Linked DNA regions of Siphonobacter curvatus. The main gene of each other region encodes a partner of the protein of the gene in region 2 in a complex. Links are inferred from orthologs where the notes say so. Each region holds a gene or a part of one and is shown on either strand. Other genes may lie near its edges.

Region 1 (7,198 bases), on a different replicon or contig from region 2:
ACGAGCAGGAACACGAACTGAAAAGCGAGGGCAAAGACGATGTTGCACCGTTTGTCGAGCCAGAGAATATAACGGTCGAGTGGGCCCAGTTCGTCAGCCATACGTTTCTGGGCATAAGGCGTAGAGAAGGGAATATGGTCGTAGCGGATGCCCGAGGGAAAAACGGCTAGTAGCCCTACCAGACCTACCCAAAACGCTCGCATCACAAAATTGGCCAGAAAAGCCGCAAACAAAACATGACAAGTAGCCCGAATCAGGCTATAGGCTAGCGAGGGTAAGGTGGCCGCGGGTCCACTGGTGTGAGCCATGTAATTATACCGGAGGTAATTGAACAGCGATTCTAGCAAATCGGGCAATTGCAGGATGGCGAACATGGCCACCCCGGAGATCGCTAGTTCGAGGTTCCAGCTTTGGGTGGTTAGTTCCCGGAGCTTGTCTTGCTCGTCGGGAGTAAGTGGCGAACCAGACGAGGGGGTGTTATCAGACATGAATGATCGTGTGTGCTGTTAGGTATAGAATAAATGGTGTAATTAGGGGTTATATTAATCGACTAGCCAATATACGCATGCAAGGCCTGCCTGAAGTGGTCAAAATCCTAGCTTAACAAGTGTGCATAAAGCGTGCGGATATCTTCCCAACGGCTAAGCTGACCCCAGTTTTCTTCGTCGGGATCTTCCGGGAATTTTACCATTACTTTTAAGTCACGGTGTATTTCTAACACGTAGTCCTCCTCATCGTCACCGACCCAGAAGGCCCCATGTTCTTCATCCATGTCCTGAAGCTGAGCAATAGCCTGATTGATCTCATCCATGGATATGATATCGGCCTGATCTCCCCAGGCGGTCTGTAAAAAGGCCATTTTGAGACGATTTAGCTGAAATGTAATTCAACGCACTCAAAAATAGCCAACAACTCAATGCATAGGACCGCCTTTCAGGATGGGAATAATTATCTAGCATAGCTAGTGCAATCTATACACAAGGTTTTATCATATTGCCAATCTATGATACGCACGCCTCATCCTGGATTGAGAATCTTTTATTTCTGAATCACTAAGTATTTGGTTTTCATAGTATACTTGGCCACCCAAGAGCAAGTCTTCAATGCCGCATCTTTATTTTATGCGGGCCTATATGCCGTCTTTCTACCCCTTACTCTACTATTATTCTTGTTTATTCCCATGTATTGGGCTCTCAAGATTAAGCAACCCCTTCTTTTTATTTTGACTATGGGTGGTATTCTAGTCGCTGAATACGCTCTCTACACATTCTTGATCTCAGACGACCGGATCAATAGCCTTGTTAATTCAATGATTAGCCTATTGTTCGTTCCCGTATTTTTCCCTGAGCCACTAGGCATTAAATATAAAAGATCTGATTTTTATCAAAGAAGTTACTTTTAGCACCTCAAGCAACCGAATGGTTGCTTCGTACGCGTTGACGACTTCTAAAAAGTCTTCTTTGCCCTCTAACTATCGTTTTTGAAGATATTATAATATCGCCCTCACCGGTATTTAGCCGACTCAGTTTTGAGTTGACCTCTCAATTAACCCTAAATCGTTTTAAAGGGAGCCTACAAACTTGCTCCCCCTCTAGTGGAAGCGAATGGCCACTTAACTAGAGAAGTCCAGTTGAGAGCTGCTGTCCTCATCTGCTATGAAGGATCTTTGTAACTAACCGAATTCCTGGTAATTTGGATTTAGCCTCCGAATCCCTAGGCACGCCATTGATTCACTTGGTAGCTTTCTTGTAGACGAAGCGGGATAAAACCTTTATATCTGCCATGCTCACCCCCTGATCTGCGAGTCTATCCCGCTCTTTGTTGGCGGCTTTAAGGGTATAAAACACACTAAATTCAGGCGTCTGTTTTTGCCAAAGTACCACATAGACGGATCGCTTGCCTGGAAACTTCTGCTTTAGATAGGCAAAGAGCCACCGAATCACGAAGTAAAAGCCAATCAGATAAAACACGATCATGGGCACCACGAAGAACCAGCACCATGAGCCCTGTAGTGTGATATAATTCATAGATAGAGAGGAGTTGAGGTTTAATGCTGGGTGATACTATCACTTATCGTAGTATTTCGTCACGCTTAGGTGTTAATTGGCTCCTTTGGTCAGATGGAAGGCTTATTTCCGTGGTTTTGATAAATAGCTATGCAAACAGGAATTCAGATTTTCGAGTATCAAAACAGTAAGGTGATGTTTCGCACGGAGTCAGGCAAGCTAATGGTGAATGGCCAAGCCGTTCGGGAAGCGTCCAGCTATGTGGTTAGAACTACCGTCAAGTATTGCTTTTTAACAAGAGCTCAGCAGTGTTCGATTTTCGAATACTGAAAGTCTAATTAAAACTATTGTAGGGGGCTATACTCTTGGTACCTGGATGCACGAAGACGTCACCCTTGAATTCGCCCGCTGACTGTCACCCGCTTTTTCAGTTTAGTGTAATTGAGTTAGCTATATAGTACGCTGCATAATGTCTAGTCTATCCAGTAGCTCTCATCAATGATAGGCTCAAACCCGGGCTTTATCTCTGGCGTAAGTATTCCTCTCCTGTAAATGTATTCTTTTATCGCCGGGTAAGCTGCCTTCACTAAGGCCCAAATTTTTTATTTAGGTACTGATCCTACGATTGAAGTCCGCTGTAAACTGGCCAATACGTCGCTCTTTTCAACAATGGCCCTAGTTATCATTCCTGTAAAAATCAACCCCTTCGTCAATGGCTCTCATTTGTGATTTAAAATGTTCGATCCGATAAGACTGCCCTTGTAAGTAAAACACCTTTGCTTCTACGTGTATCAAGGTATCCAAATCAACATTCTTCTCGTTGTCCCGGCTCCAGACCAATCGGTTCTTTAGGGTATCTCTCAGGTAATACTCACGCTCGAATGCAGTGATATATTCTAGTGTATAACCATTCGAAAAAGCTCTCTTTTCATGCCTGATGTTTAGAACATTTTTCTCCATACCGCTGGCAAGTTTAAGCCTTTGCCACTAGTAATGATCCTGCTTTGATTGACAGCCCAGCAGAAAAGGTCCTAAAAAGAAACAGATAACCTTTCGTTTCATAGACCACTAAAGTTAATGGCTAGTTTTGAAAGTCATCTAGAAACAACCTGGGGTGAATCAGACCTACTTTGGCAATATTACTTGCCAATACAAAACTTAGAAAAGATATTCTCCAGCAAATCATCCGTCGTGATTTGTCCCGTTATTTCGCCGAGGTGTACCAGGGATTGGCGGATGTCCATCGCTAGCCAATCCTGGGTGATGCCGGCATCGAGGCCTTCGAGGGCCCGTTGCAGGGCGGTATCGGTGGCAGTTAGGTGTTCGTAGTGGCGAAGATTAGTCACTACGGTGTCGTTGGTCCGCTCGAGGTTTACGCGGTCCACGAGGCGTTGCTTGAGTTCTTCAATGCCCTGGCCAGTAGCGGCAGAAATGGAAAGATCCGCAGAAGGATCCGCGTACACATCCGCTTTGGTGTGGATACGAATCACCCGTCCAGGCTCCGGTACCCGAGCTGCAAATAGGGATTCAAATTCGGCACTGGCCACATCCGTACTGCTTAGCTTGAGAATAATTTCGGCCCGGTCCAGTGCGGCTAGCGAACGTTCGACGCCGATGGCCTCTACTCGATCACTGGTTTCCCGAATGCCAGCTGTATCCAGCACGCGGAACTTGATTCCACTTAAAACCAGGGTGTCTTCAATGACATCGCGGGTGGTACCGGCAATTTCGGTCACAATGGCTTTCTCCTCGTTCAAAAGAGCATTGAGTAGGGTCGATTTCCCGGCGTTGGGCGGTCCTACAATCGCTACGGGCACCCCCTCTTTCAGCACGTTTCCCAACTCAAAAGAATCAATGAGGGGACGTAAGGTTTGCCGAATGTTACGGATGAGCTGACGTAATTGCGTACGATCCGCAAACTCGACGTCTTCTTCGCCAAAATCAAGCTCCAGTTCAATCAATGAAGCGAAGTGAATCAGTTGCTCGCGTAGCTGAGCGATATCTTTCGAAAATCCCCCGCGAATCTGGTGAATCGCCGCCCGGTGACTGACTTCCGTATCCGAGGCAATCAGATCAGCCACGGCTTCGGCCTGAGCCAGATCTAGTTGCCCGTTCAGGAAAGCCCGTTGCGTAAATTCGCCGTGCTGGGCCATCCGGCAGCCGTTTTTAATGAGCAAACGAAGAATCTTCTGGATGATGAAGTTGGAACCATGACAGGAAATTTCAATCGAATCCTCGCGGGTATAGGAATGCGGCGTTCGGAATAAACTAAGCAAGACTTCATCCACAATTTGCCCGGCTTCGTCCCGGATGGTTCCGAAGTGAATGGTATGCGTTGCCTGTTGGCTCAGATTTTTGCCTTGAAAAAGTTTCTGAACAATCGGGAAAGTCTCGGGACCCGAGACCCGAATGACGCCAATGGCACCAATACCCGTCGGCGTAGCGAGGGCACAAATGGTGGAAGTAAACGTACCTGACATGATAAAGGGAATTCAGGGCGGCTTAGCCGTTGACCAGAATCAACAGCCTCTGCGGCAATAAACCGCCCTGAAGGCGACTTAAAACAGCGACTGCAATTTCATGGCGAGCGACATATCACCCGTAATTTTAATTTTACCGAACATCAGAGCCGTCATCGGATTGAGGTCACCCGTCATGAGTTTGCCCAGATCTTTGGCACTGATACCAATCGTAACATCTGATTCGCGATCATCGTTCGTTACGGTACCATCGCGATCAATGACAATGTTTCCCTCATCGGTCTGAAATTTGATTACGTCACCCGTACCGCCTTTCTGAGCGGCGAGTTGCTTGATTTTAGTGTCTACTTCTTCGAAAGTCATAGAATTGCTGGCTGTTGACGAACGGATCGTCTTTTCATGAATAATTGGGTACTCGCCTTTTCGGTCCGTCAGCGGATCGCGTTCAGTCTGAAAAAGGCCGCAAATTGGCTAGTTCTCCCGAAAATATCAAACCAGTATGGACATCAGGGACGGAAAAAAATTCGCATGGGTAACAAGCGAACCAGTCTTTTTTCCAGTGGTACCGCCGGCAGTGCCAGTTGATCCGCGTACTCATCCCCCAATAAAAACCGCATCTGAGCCGCCGGGAGGGTCTTTAAACCTTCGGGAACGGTATCCTCCAGTGCCCGTAGCAAGGCTTGAGTTAACTGCTGTCCTTCGGGCGAAGGTCGGAACAATCGCCGGGCAATGGATTGCCCCAGTACGTAGGCCTCCCGCAGGTTTTCGGGTAGCAAGTCTTCTGGTACACCACTGAGGTAGCCTACCACTTTCCAGAAATGCAGGTAAGCCTCCGCCTCTTTTTCGTCGGGTTCAATTCCGTTTTTCCGTAAGCCCTGAATGATGATATAGCTAAATGTCAGATTAGTACCGGCCATGTCTTCCTGGTTGACGGGCTCGCCCCAGGCCGGGTTCCATCGATTCGAATGCTGACAAAACCAGCGTACGACGGCGTGAATCAGGCGTACGTTCAAAATGCGTTCGATGGCGGTGGGATACTTTCCCTGCCAGGCTTCGGCCTCCGTAATGCCAAAGACAAAAGCCCCGGTTTCTTCCAGACGTTGCCGCGTGTCGTTCTGCATCCGTTTGGAAAGAGCCAGTACCTGCACCCCATCGGCAGCCAGATAAGCGTACGGTAGCGACAGGCAGCCCAGCAACAAAGTAATGGTATCGCGATGCCGCTGAAAAAGGCGAATGCCGCTAGCCATCAGCTTTGGATCAGCCCAGTCGGGCAGTCGTCCCTCTTCACGAACAAAGCGTCGGCACTCGGGTACCTCTTTCAGCGGAATTTTGCCTTCCGTCCGTTGCTGGAGAAAGGTGCGTACCCCCGCCGGGCCACCCGCCGCGGCCACCTGTTCAATAATCGCATCGGCGGCCGGATCGGTTTGTTGCCGGTAATGGCTGAGTAGCTCGTCCGAGAAATATCGCGTGGGTTTGATGGTACGTAAGAGCATACGAGCATTCGTTTGGCTTTCTATCTCTGATAACACATTTTAAGAAGCAGAAATTCGATGTTCCTGATAATTGTTCGCCGCCAGTACAGCCCCGAGTTCCGCGTATTCCTCGGCACCCAGGCTGGCGTCGCCCGCTCGCAGGGCGTCCTGCAACTGCTCCGCCGTCCGAACGCCCACCACCGCAGCGGCTACGGCGGGCGGGTACAAAGCGTACCGAATAGCGGTAGCAGCCGGATTCCGTTCATTCGTACTCAGGGCCTGTACGGCCTCAGCGGCGGCCCTTACTTCCTCGGCTGTATAATTGAGATAGGTATCCGCAGGTTTTCCGGCCAGCAGTCCTTTCGCGACGCTACCCCGGGCGAGTACGCTGATGCCGTGCTGGTGCAACAGCTCCAGGCAGGTTTCTTCCGGACGACGGTCCAGCAGATTATACTGCATCATCACACTGGCGATATTGGAACGATTGACGTATTGTTCAATCACGTTCGGACGGATGGATGAAATGCCGTACGCCCGGATTTTTCCCTGCTCTTTCAGCAATTCAAAGGCTTCAATGGTTTCATCCATCGGGTCATCCATGGTACCGCCGTGTAACTGGTACAAATCAAGGTAGTCGGTTTGCAAGCGTTTCAGACTTTTTTCGACCGAGGTCAGAATGTAACCCTTCGTCGGGTTCCAGTCCCAACCCTTGCCATCGGCCCGCTCCTGATTGCCCACTTTGGTCGCCAGTACGATTTCTTTCCGGTGGTCTTTCAGTGCTTCGCCCATGAGGCGTTCGTTTTCGCCCTGGTCGTAAATATCCGCCGTATCAAACAGGGTAATTCCTTCATCGAAGGCCTTTTGGAGCAGTTTCGTAGCCGTATCTTTTTGCAGTGACATGCCGCCAAAGGCAATTTCACTCACCACTAATTCCGAGGAACCTAATCGAGTATACTTCATTCGGGTAAGGTTTTACTACGCTTGAAAAAGGATGATGCCAGCCCCGGGGCTAGCATCATCCTTAATTGGCCCGTCCACAAATCCGGGCGTAATCGCAGTATTCGCAGTGACTACGGTCCACGGTTTGTTCAAAGGCTCGGCTGGGGTCAAGCAGCTCGTCGATGAACTGCGTTAACATGGCTTCGCTGTCTTCGAGAAACGTTTCCGGCGTTTCATCCGGACGGAAACGAAGATTTTCCTGAGCCATAAAACCCGCCGCCAGGTTTCGGAAGGAGATCAT
Region 2 (7,181 bases):
AAAGTCAGATTGATAAATCCCTGAGCAAGGCCCAGCAATTGCGCAAGGAGCTGGCGGCTCTGGAAACCCGTCTCCGCAACAAGCGTGATCTGGATTTTCAGGATAAAAAACAAATTGAGGAACTCCTAAAGAAGAAGGAAGAATTACAGAACGAGCTTCGCCAGTTGCAGGAACTGAACCAATCGCTCACGCAAAAGCAGCAACGATTCAACGAACAGAAGCCTGAACTGGCTCAGAAATTCGAGCAGTTACAAAAGCTGATGAACGAATTGCTAAAAAGCGATACGGACAAGCTGTATGAGCAACTCAAACAAATGCTCGAAAAGAATCAGGACGAACGGATGCTGGATATGCTGGATCGTCTGAAAGCCAAAGAGCGTAATTCCGAGAAAGATCTGGACCGGGCCATGCAGTTGTTTAAACGTCTGCAACGCGAGCAAAAGCTCGACAAGAGTATTGAAGAGTTAAAGAAACTAGCTGAAAATCAGGAGAAATTAGCTCAGGAAACAGAAAAAGCGAAAGATCAGAAGGATCAAAAAGATGCAGTTTCACAGGATCAAAAAAACAAAAACGATAAAAACGGCAAAAATGAATCTGATTCGTTGAAAAACCAGAATTCCAAGGAGAACCCCTCCGATCAGAAGAATAAATCAGATCAGAATAGTAAGGATCAAAGTACTAAAGATCAAAGCGGAAAAGACCAAAACAAGAGCGGTGAAAACTCTCTTCAGCAGGAGCAGGAGAAACTGAAAGAGGAAATGGAAGACGTGAAGAAAGAGCTGAAAGACGTAGAGGAATTAAATAAAGAGCTGAAGGAAGAAGAGAAAGACATGGGCAAGCAGGAGCAGCAGGAAATTTCCGAGCAGCAGCAGCAGAGTATGCAGGACATGAAGAGTGGGAATAATAAGTCCTCCTCCCAGCGTCAGAAAAAGGCGGCTCAGCAAATGAAAAGTCTGGCCCAGAAGCTCTCGGAGATGAAGCAGGAAGCGGAGATGAAGGAGAATCAGGAAAATATGGATGATCTTCGTGATATTCTCGAAAACCTCGTACACCTGAGTTTTGCTCAAGAACGGGTGATGAAAGATTTTCGCGGTATTCAACTCGCCGATCCCCGCTTCGTAAAATTGGCTCAGGAACAGATTAAGCTTCAGGAAGATGCGAAAATTGTGGAAGACAGCCTTTATTCCCTAGCGAAACGGGTATTGCAAATTCAGTCGTTCGTCACCCGTGAAGTCGGCGATATGAAGAAAAATATGGATGATGCGGCCAAATCCATTCGTGAACGTCGGGTATCTCAGGCCACTGCCCGTCAGCAGTTCGCCATGACGAACATGAATAATCTAGCCCTGATGCTTTCGGATGTACTGAAACAAATGCAGGAAAACGCCATGAACATGATGGCGATGGGCAAAGGCAAGCCGCAGAAGCAGAAAAGCAGTATGCCAAGTATGGGTAAACAGCAGGAGCAGATGAATCAGCAGATGCAGCAAACCCAGCAGGGCAACAAAAGTGGAAAGGCTTTTTCGGAACAGCTTGCTCAGATGGCCGCTCAACAGGCCGCGATTCGTAAGCAATTGCAGGAAGCAATGGAAAAGCTGAAAGGGACAGAAGCCGGGAAAAAACTACAGGGTGAAGTCAATGATCTGATGAAGAAAATGGATCAGACGGAAGAAGACCTAGTTAACAAGCGGATTACGCCGAATACGATCAATCGGAACAAGGATATTCTCACCCGTTTACTGGAATCGGAAAAAGCGATTCGGGAACAGGAAGAAGACGAGAAGCGTAAGTCTGAAACGGCTAAACCCGTTCCACCGAAGGTACCTCCTGCCTTTGAACAGTATGTGAAAGAGAAGCAGAAACAGACGGAGTTGCTTCGAACGGTTCCGCCATCGTTGGCCCCTTTCTACAAGAAAGAAGTAGATAACTATTTTAAAAAGTTGAAATAATTTTAAAAATTAACCAAAAAGCTGAGGCATACGTCTCAGCTTTTTTTGTTTGATGTCTACTCATAATCAACCACTTATCAGCTAACTTAAAAGAGTATAGTTTTATCCACTGACTTATCCACATAGTTATCCACAAGTACACCAGGGTTAAAAAAAGAGCGAAGGCCCTACCCTTTTTCCTTGTACCTTTGTGATTATCAATTCAGTTACCCATGATTCGTTATTTCGTAGAGGACGTTGAATTTCAGGTCCCCTTTCCCCAGAAGACTCGCCGCTGGCTAAATACCGTTGCTTTGGCTGAAGGCTTTCAGATTGCCGAGCTCAACTATATTTTTTGTTCCGATGAGTACCTTCATAAAATCAATGTGGAGTATCTGGAACATGATACGTATACAGACATCATCACGTTTGATAACTCCGAAGAAGAGAAGATCATCAGTGGAGATATTTTTGTCAGCGTGGAACGAGTTGAGGACAATGCCCGTTCTCTCAACGTCATTTTCCAGGATGAACTCGCCCGGGTAATGGTACACGGTGTTCTACACTTGGCTGGCTACCTGGACGAGACGGACGAAGAGGAGGAAAATATGAGACGTCTGGAGAGCCACTACCTTCTTACCAGAATTTAAAAAGTTTTCACGTGGAACATATTTCTGAAATTTTTAAAAGTTTTCACGTGAAACATCAAAATTCAGCAATTTCTTACCCGACGAAACTGAGCTAATTTTCAAGGAGTTAGCTTCTGAAAATGAGTCAACTAGAAGCAAGCTATGTTTAGTGAGTACGATGTAATTGTAGTAGGGGCCGGACACGCCGGATGCGAAGCCGCTCATGCCGCTGCCCAGATGGGATCGAAGGTGATGCTCATTACGATGAACATGAACACCATCGCCCAGATGTCCTGCAACCCCGCCATGGGGGGTGTAGCCAAGGGACAGATCGTCCGGGAGGTGGATGCCTTGGGCGGCATGTCGGGGATCATCTCGGACAAGACCATGATCCAGTTCCGGATGCTTAATCGCTCGAAGGGACCCGCCATGTGGTCACCGCGTTGTCAGTCGGACCGGATGCGGTTCGCCGAAGAATGGCGATTGGCTCTGGAGCAAAATCCTAACGTGGATTTTTGGCAGGAGATGGTATCGGGTTTGATCGTGGAAGAAGGCAAGGCAGTCGGAGTGAAGACGCAACTCGGTATTGAGATCCGTGGGAAAGCAGTGGTACTTACCAATGGTACTTTCCTGAACGGCATCATTCACATTGGTGAAAAACAATTCGGCGGTGGTCGGACGGCTGAGCGGGCAGCGACCGGAATTACGGAACAGCTCGTACAGCTAGGCTTCGAAGCAGGGCGGATGAAAACGGGTACGCCTCCTCGGGTAGATGCCCGTAGTTTGGACTATTCAAAAATGGAAGAACAACTCGGCGATGAAAATCCTGAGAAATTTTCTTACCTGGATACACCCCGACTGACCGAGCAACGCAGCTGCTGGATTACCTACACCAATCAGGATGTACACGAAATTCTGCGGACGGGTTTTGAAAAATCACCCATGTTTGCCGGACGTATCAAAGGACTGGGACCTCGCTACTGTCCTTCGGTCGAAGACAAAATCAATCGCTTTGCGGATAAAGATCGTCACCAGATTTTCGTAGAACCTGAAGGCTGGAATACGGTAGAGGTTTACGTCAATGGCTTCTCGACTTCTTTACCCGAAGACGTGCAATACCAAGCCCTGAGAAAAATTCCAGGATTTGAAAATGTTCGCATGTTCCGTCCGGGTTACGCCATCGAGTATGACTTCTTCCCTCCTACGCAACTCAAGCAAACCCTGGAGACGAAGCTCATCGAAGGACTGTACTTCGCCGGACAAATCAATGGAACGACGGGTTATGAAGAAGCCGCCTGTCAGGGACTCATGGCTGGCATCAACGCCCATAATCAGGTACACGGAAAAGAGCCTTTTGTACTCCATCGCTCGGAAGCGTACATCGGTGTACTCATCGACGATCTAATTAATAAGGGTACGGAAGAACCCTACCGCATGTTCACCTCGCGGGCTGAATACCGCACCTTGTTACGTCAAGACAATGCCGATTTACGTTTGACTGAAAAAGGTTATCAATTGGGTTTGGCTTCGGAAGAACGTTATCAACGGGTACAATCCAAGCAACAATTGACGGCTGAATTGATTGAACGACTTAAAAAATTCAAAGTCGCTCCCGAAGAGGTAAATCCCGCTCTGGAAGCTCAGAACTCCGCTTTACTCCGGGAAAAGGGTACCTTATACCAACTTTTAAAGCGTCCAGAATTGGATGTACGGAGTCTGGGTCGACTGAGCACCGCTGTAGAGGAACTACGGAGCGAATATTCGGAGGAAATTCAGGAGCAGGCCGAGATTAATATCAAGTACGAAGACTATATGGAACGGGAACGGATTCAGGTCGAGAAACTGAGTCGATTGGAAAACCTAGTGATCCATCCCAACTTCGACTACGAAAAAATCACGGCCCTTTCCAAAGAGAGTCGTCAGAAACTCGGACGGATGCGTCCGCAAACCCTGGGTCAGGCTTCCCGCATTAGCGGCGTATCGCCCTCGGATATTTCCATCCTAATGGTACACCTGGGCCGCTAGTTGATAGAGCTGCTTATCGAAAAAACCCCTTCGGATCGAAGGGGTTTTTTCGTAGCCTTGCCCAGGTGTTAAGGATATTTAACCAAGCATACAGAGCTTGTCGAAACAGACACGCGTTGAATCAAAAGACTTCGGCTATTTTTGAAGTATGAAAATGGAAACCCTTGGTCGTTGCCCCGTCTGTGGAAGTGAACACCATTCCCCCTATTTGGTTTGTAAAGATTACACCGTAAGTCAGGAAGAATTTACGCTGGTTCAATGTCCCTCCTGTGGCTTTGTCTTTACCAATCCCCGACCTACCGAAGCCGCGATTGGTGCCTACTACCAGTCCACCGACTATATTTCGCATAGTAATACCCGACAGGGAATCATTGCTCAGGCTTACCACCAGGTACGAAAAATTACCCTTCGCAACAAGCTTAAACTAATCAATGAGCTAAGCCCCTCGAAAGGAAAACTCCTCGACGTCGGCTGCGGTACGGGCATGTTTCTGTCGGTAGGCAAAGCCGACGGTTGGAAGGTTTCGGGCATTGAGCCTGACCCTGGAGCCCGGTCTTTAGCCATGAAAGAAACGGGCGAAACCATCCAGTCTTCGATTCTGGAAAGCTATACCAATGAGACCTTTGACGTAGTAACCCTTTGGCACGTACTCGAACATATTCACCAGCTTGATGCAACACTGGATTGGCTGCGGCAACGCGTGGCGGGTCATTTGATTATCGCAGTTCCCAACTTCCAGTCCTACGATGCTCAGGAATATGGTAAGTACTGGGCGGCTTACGATGTCCCCCGCCACCTGTATCATTTCTCCCAGCAAACCATGCGGGCTCTCCTCGGCCAGAAAGGATTCCGACTTGAGCAGACGCTGCCCATGCCCTTCGATTCGTTTTACGTCAGTATGCTCAGTACGAAATACCGGGATGGAAAAACCAATTACCTGGAAGCGGTACAGAAGGGTTTTCAATCGAATCAGTGGGCCAAACACAACAAGAATAATTACTCAAGTCTGATCTATGTCTTTAAGAAAATCTAAGAGCAGCCGGTTAGCTGTGCTGGTAAGTCTGGCTGGAATTCTACTGTGGGGATGTGCTCAGCAAAGCTCGCCGACGGGGGGTGAGAAAGATCTGATTCCACCTAAAGTAGTCCGGATCGTACCGGAAAATCAGACGATCAATTTCAAGGGAAGAGTGGTGGAACTTGAATTCGACGAGTACATCAACATTGATAATCTCAACCAGCAGTTATTGATTACCCCGGCCATCGAAGGGACATTTGACTTTAAGACGTATCCCAAAGGCGTACGCATTACCTTCGATCAGGACTTTCGGGCCAACACCACGTACACGCTAAATTTCCGGAATGCCTTCAAGGACGTGACCGAGCGGAACCCGGCCCGTAACGTTAAGCTGGTCTTTAGTACCGGACCGCAACTGGACTCGCTCCGACTTCAGGGAACCGTGAAAGAACTGCTTACGGATAAACCGGTTTTCGATGCACTTGTCGGTTTATACCAACAGAGTGATACGCTCAAGTTCTCCAAAAACAAGCCTTACTATTTAACGAAAACGGATAGCTCGGGCCGCTTCGATCTGGAAAATATGGCTCCGGGTCAGTATCGTCTGGCCGCTATCAAGGATGTCAACAACAACCTTTTTTATAATACCGAAAAGGAACAAATTGGCTTCTACCCTAACCCGATTACACTTCCAGGTTTTACAGGTTCGCCCGAATTGAAAATTACAGCAGCTGATCAGTCGCCCCAACGTACGCCCAAAACCGTAGCTACTTCCCGTAGTTTTTCTCTGCTTTATCCGCGAGGTTTACAGGCCATGCAGGTGCGTTTCGAACGTAAGGAAGATAGTCTGACTTACGCATTCATCGAGCCGAATCAGTTACGTTTTTATAATATCCTCAATACGACGGATACGGTACGGGCGACCATAACCGTACAGGACTCGCTGAATCGGGATTTCACGCATACGCAAAAAATTCGGTTTCGGGAACGGGGCAAACGCGATGCCGATACGCGGGAATCGATGGAAGTAAAAGTCAGTCCAAAAACGGGAGAGGACCAGGAACAACTTTTCCAAGTAACCATCGACTTTAGCAAACCCATTACTCAATTCAATCCACTACGGGTAGAAATTCAGGAAGACACCATTCGGCAGGTTATGTTCTCAGCCAACGATTACCAATGGAATCCATACCGAACACAATTGAAAATTGAAAAGGAATTAAAGTTCCGCCGGGACGTTCGAAGTATTTTTCCCAAGGGTACATTCATTTCCATCGAAGGTGATACGGCACAGGCAATACGATTACTCAATCCCCTTCGCGACCCCGAGAAGTATGGTACCATTAGTGGGGAAGTACGGAATGTACAATCTGATTTTATTGTCGAACTCCTAAGTGCCGCCGATTACAAAGTGGTACGTAGCCTTCGGAATCAAACTCCGTATACCTTCAAATCGGTACCGGCTGGAACCTACCGTTTGCGACTCGTTTTGGACGTTAATAAAAATGGACGCTGGGATGCCGGAAATCCGGATGCTTTTATCCCACCCGAAGCCATCATTCTTTTCCCCGGTGAAATCAAGCT

Evidence for each region. Proteins that work in one complex are often made in the same cells at the same time.
Region 1: the proteins of mnmG (region 2) and mnmE are in contact, whole or in part, in a solved structure (PDB 9HIP), measured with the Escherichia coli proteins. The link is inferred for Siphonobacter curvatus from one-to-one orthologs.

What each region holds. Positions count from the first base shown.
Region 1 is NZ_PTRA01000001.1:2,121,295-2,128,492, reverse strand. What follows is about bases 2,317-5,229. They hold mnmE (tRNA uridine-5-carboxymethylaminomethyl(34) synthesis GTPase MnmE), read right to left. Parts: upstream 4,487-5,229; coding sequence 3,146-4,486; downstream 2,317-3,145. Other genes in these bases: C5O19_RS08765 (oxygenase MpaB family protein), read right to left, coding at 4,993-5,229; C5O19_RS08770 (SCP2 sterol-binding domain-containing protein), read right to left, coding at 4,565-4,849. In the rest of the region: C5O19_RS08800 (hypothetical protein), read right to left, coding at 1-488; C5O19_RS08795 (hypothetical protein), read right to left, coding at 596-859; C5O19_RS08785 (hypothetical protein), read right to left, coding at 1,731-2,027; more of C5O19_RS08765, read right to left, coding at 5,230-5,979; C5O19_RS08760 (aldo/keto reductase), read right to left, coding at 6,019-6,918; C5O19_RS08755 (PD-(D/E)XK nuclease family protein), read right to left, coding at 6,980-7,198. UniProt on the Escherichia coli protein: Exhibits a very high intrinsic GTPase hydrolysis rate. Involved in the addition of a carboxymethylaminomethyl (cmnm) group at the wobble position (U34) of certain tRNAs, forming tRNA-cmnm(5)s(2)U34.
Region 2 is NZ_PTRA01000008.1:53,999-61,179, forward strand. What follows is about bases 2,255-5,150. They hold mnmG (tRNA uridine-5-carboxymethylaminomethyl(34) synthesis enzyme MnmG), read left to right. Parts: upstream 2,255-2,719; coding sequence 2,720-4,582; downstream 4,583-5,150. Other genes in these bases: ybeY (rRNA maturation RNase YbeY), read left to right, coding at 2,255-2,578; C5O19_RS23860 (methyltransferase domain-containing protein), read left to right, coding at 4,731-5,150. Also shown: C5O19_RS23845 (DUF4175 family protein), read left to right, coding at 1-1,949; more of ybeY, read left to right, coding at 2,162-2,254; more of C5O19_RS23860, read left to right, coding at 5,151-5,615; C5O19_RS23865 (Ig-like domain-containing domain), read left to right, coding at 5,596-7,181. UniProt on the Escherichia coli protein: NAD-binding protein involved in the addition of a carboxymethylaminomethyl (cmnm) group at the wobble position (U34) of certain tRNAs, forming tRNA-cmnm(5)s(2)U34.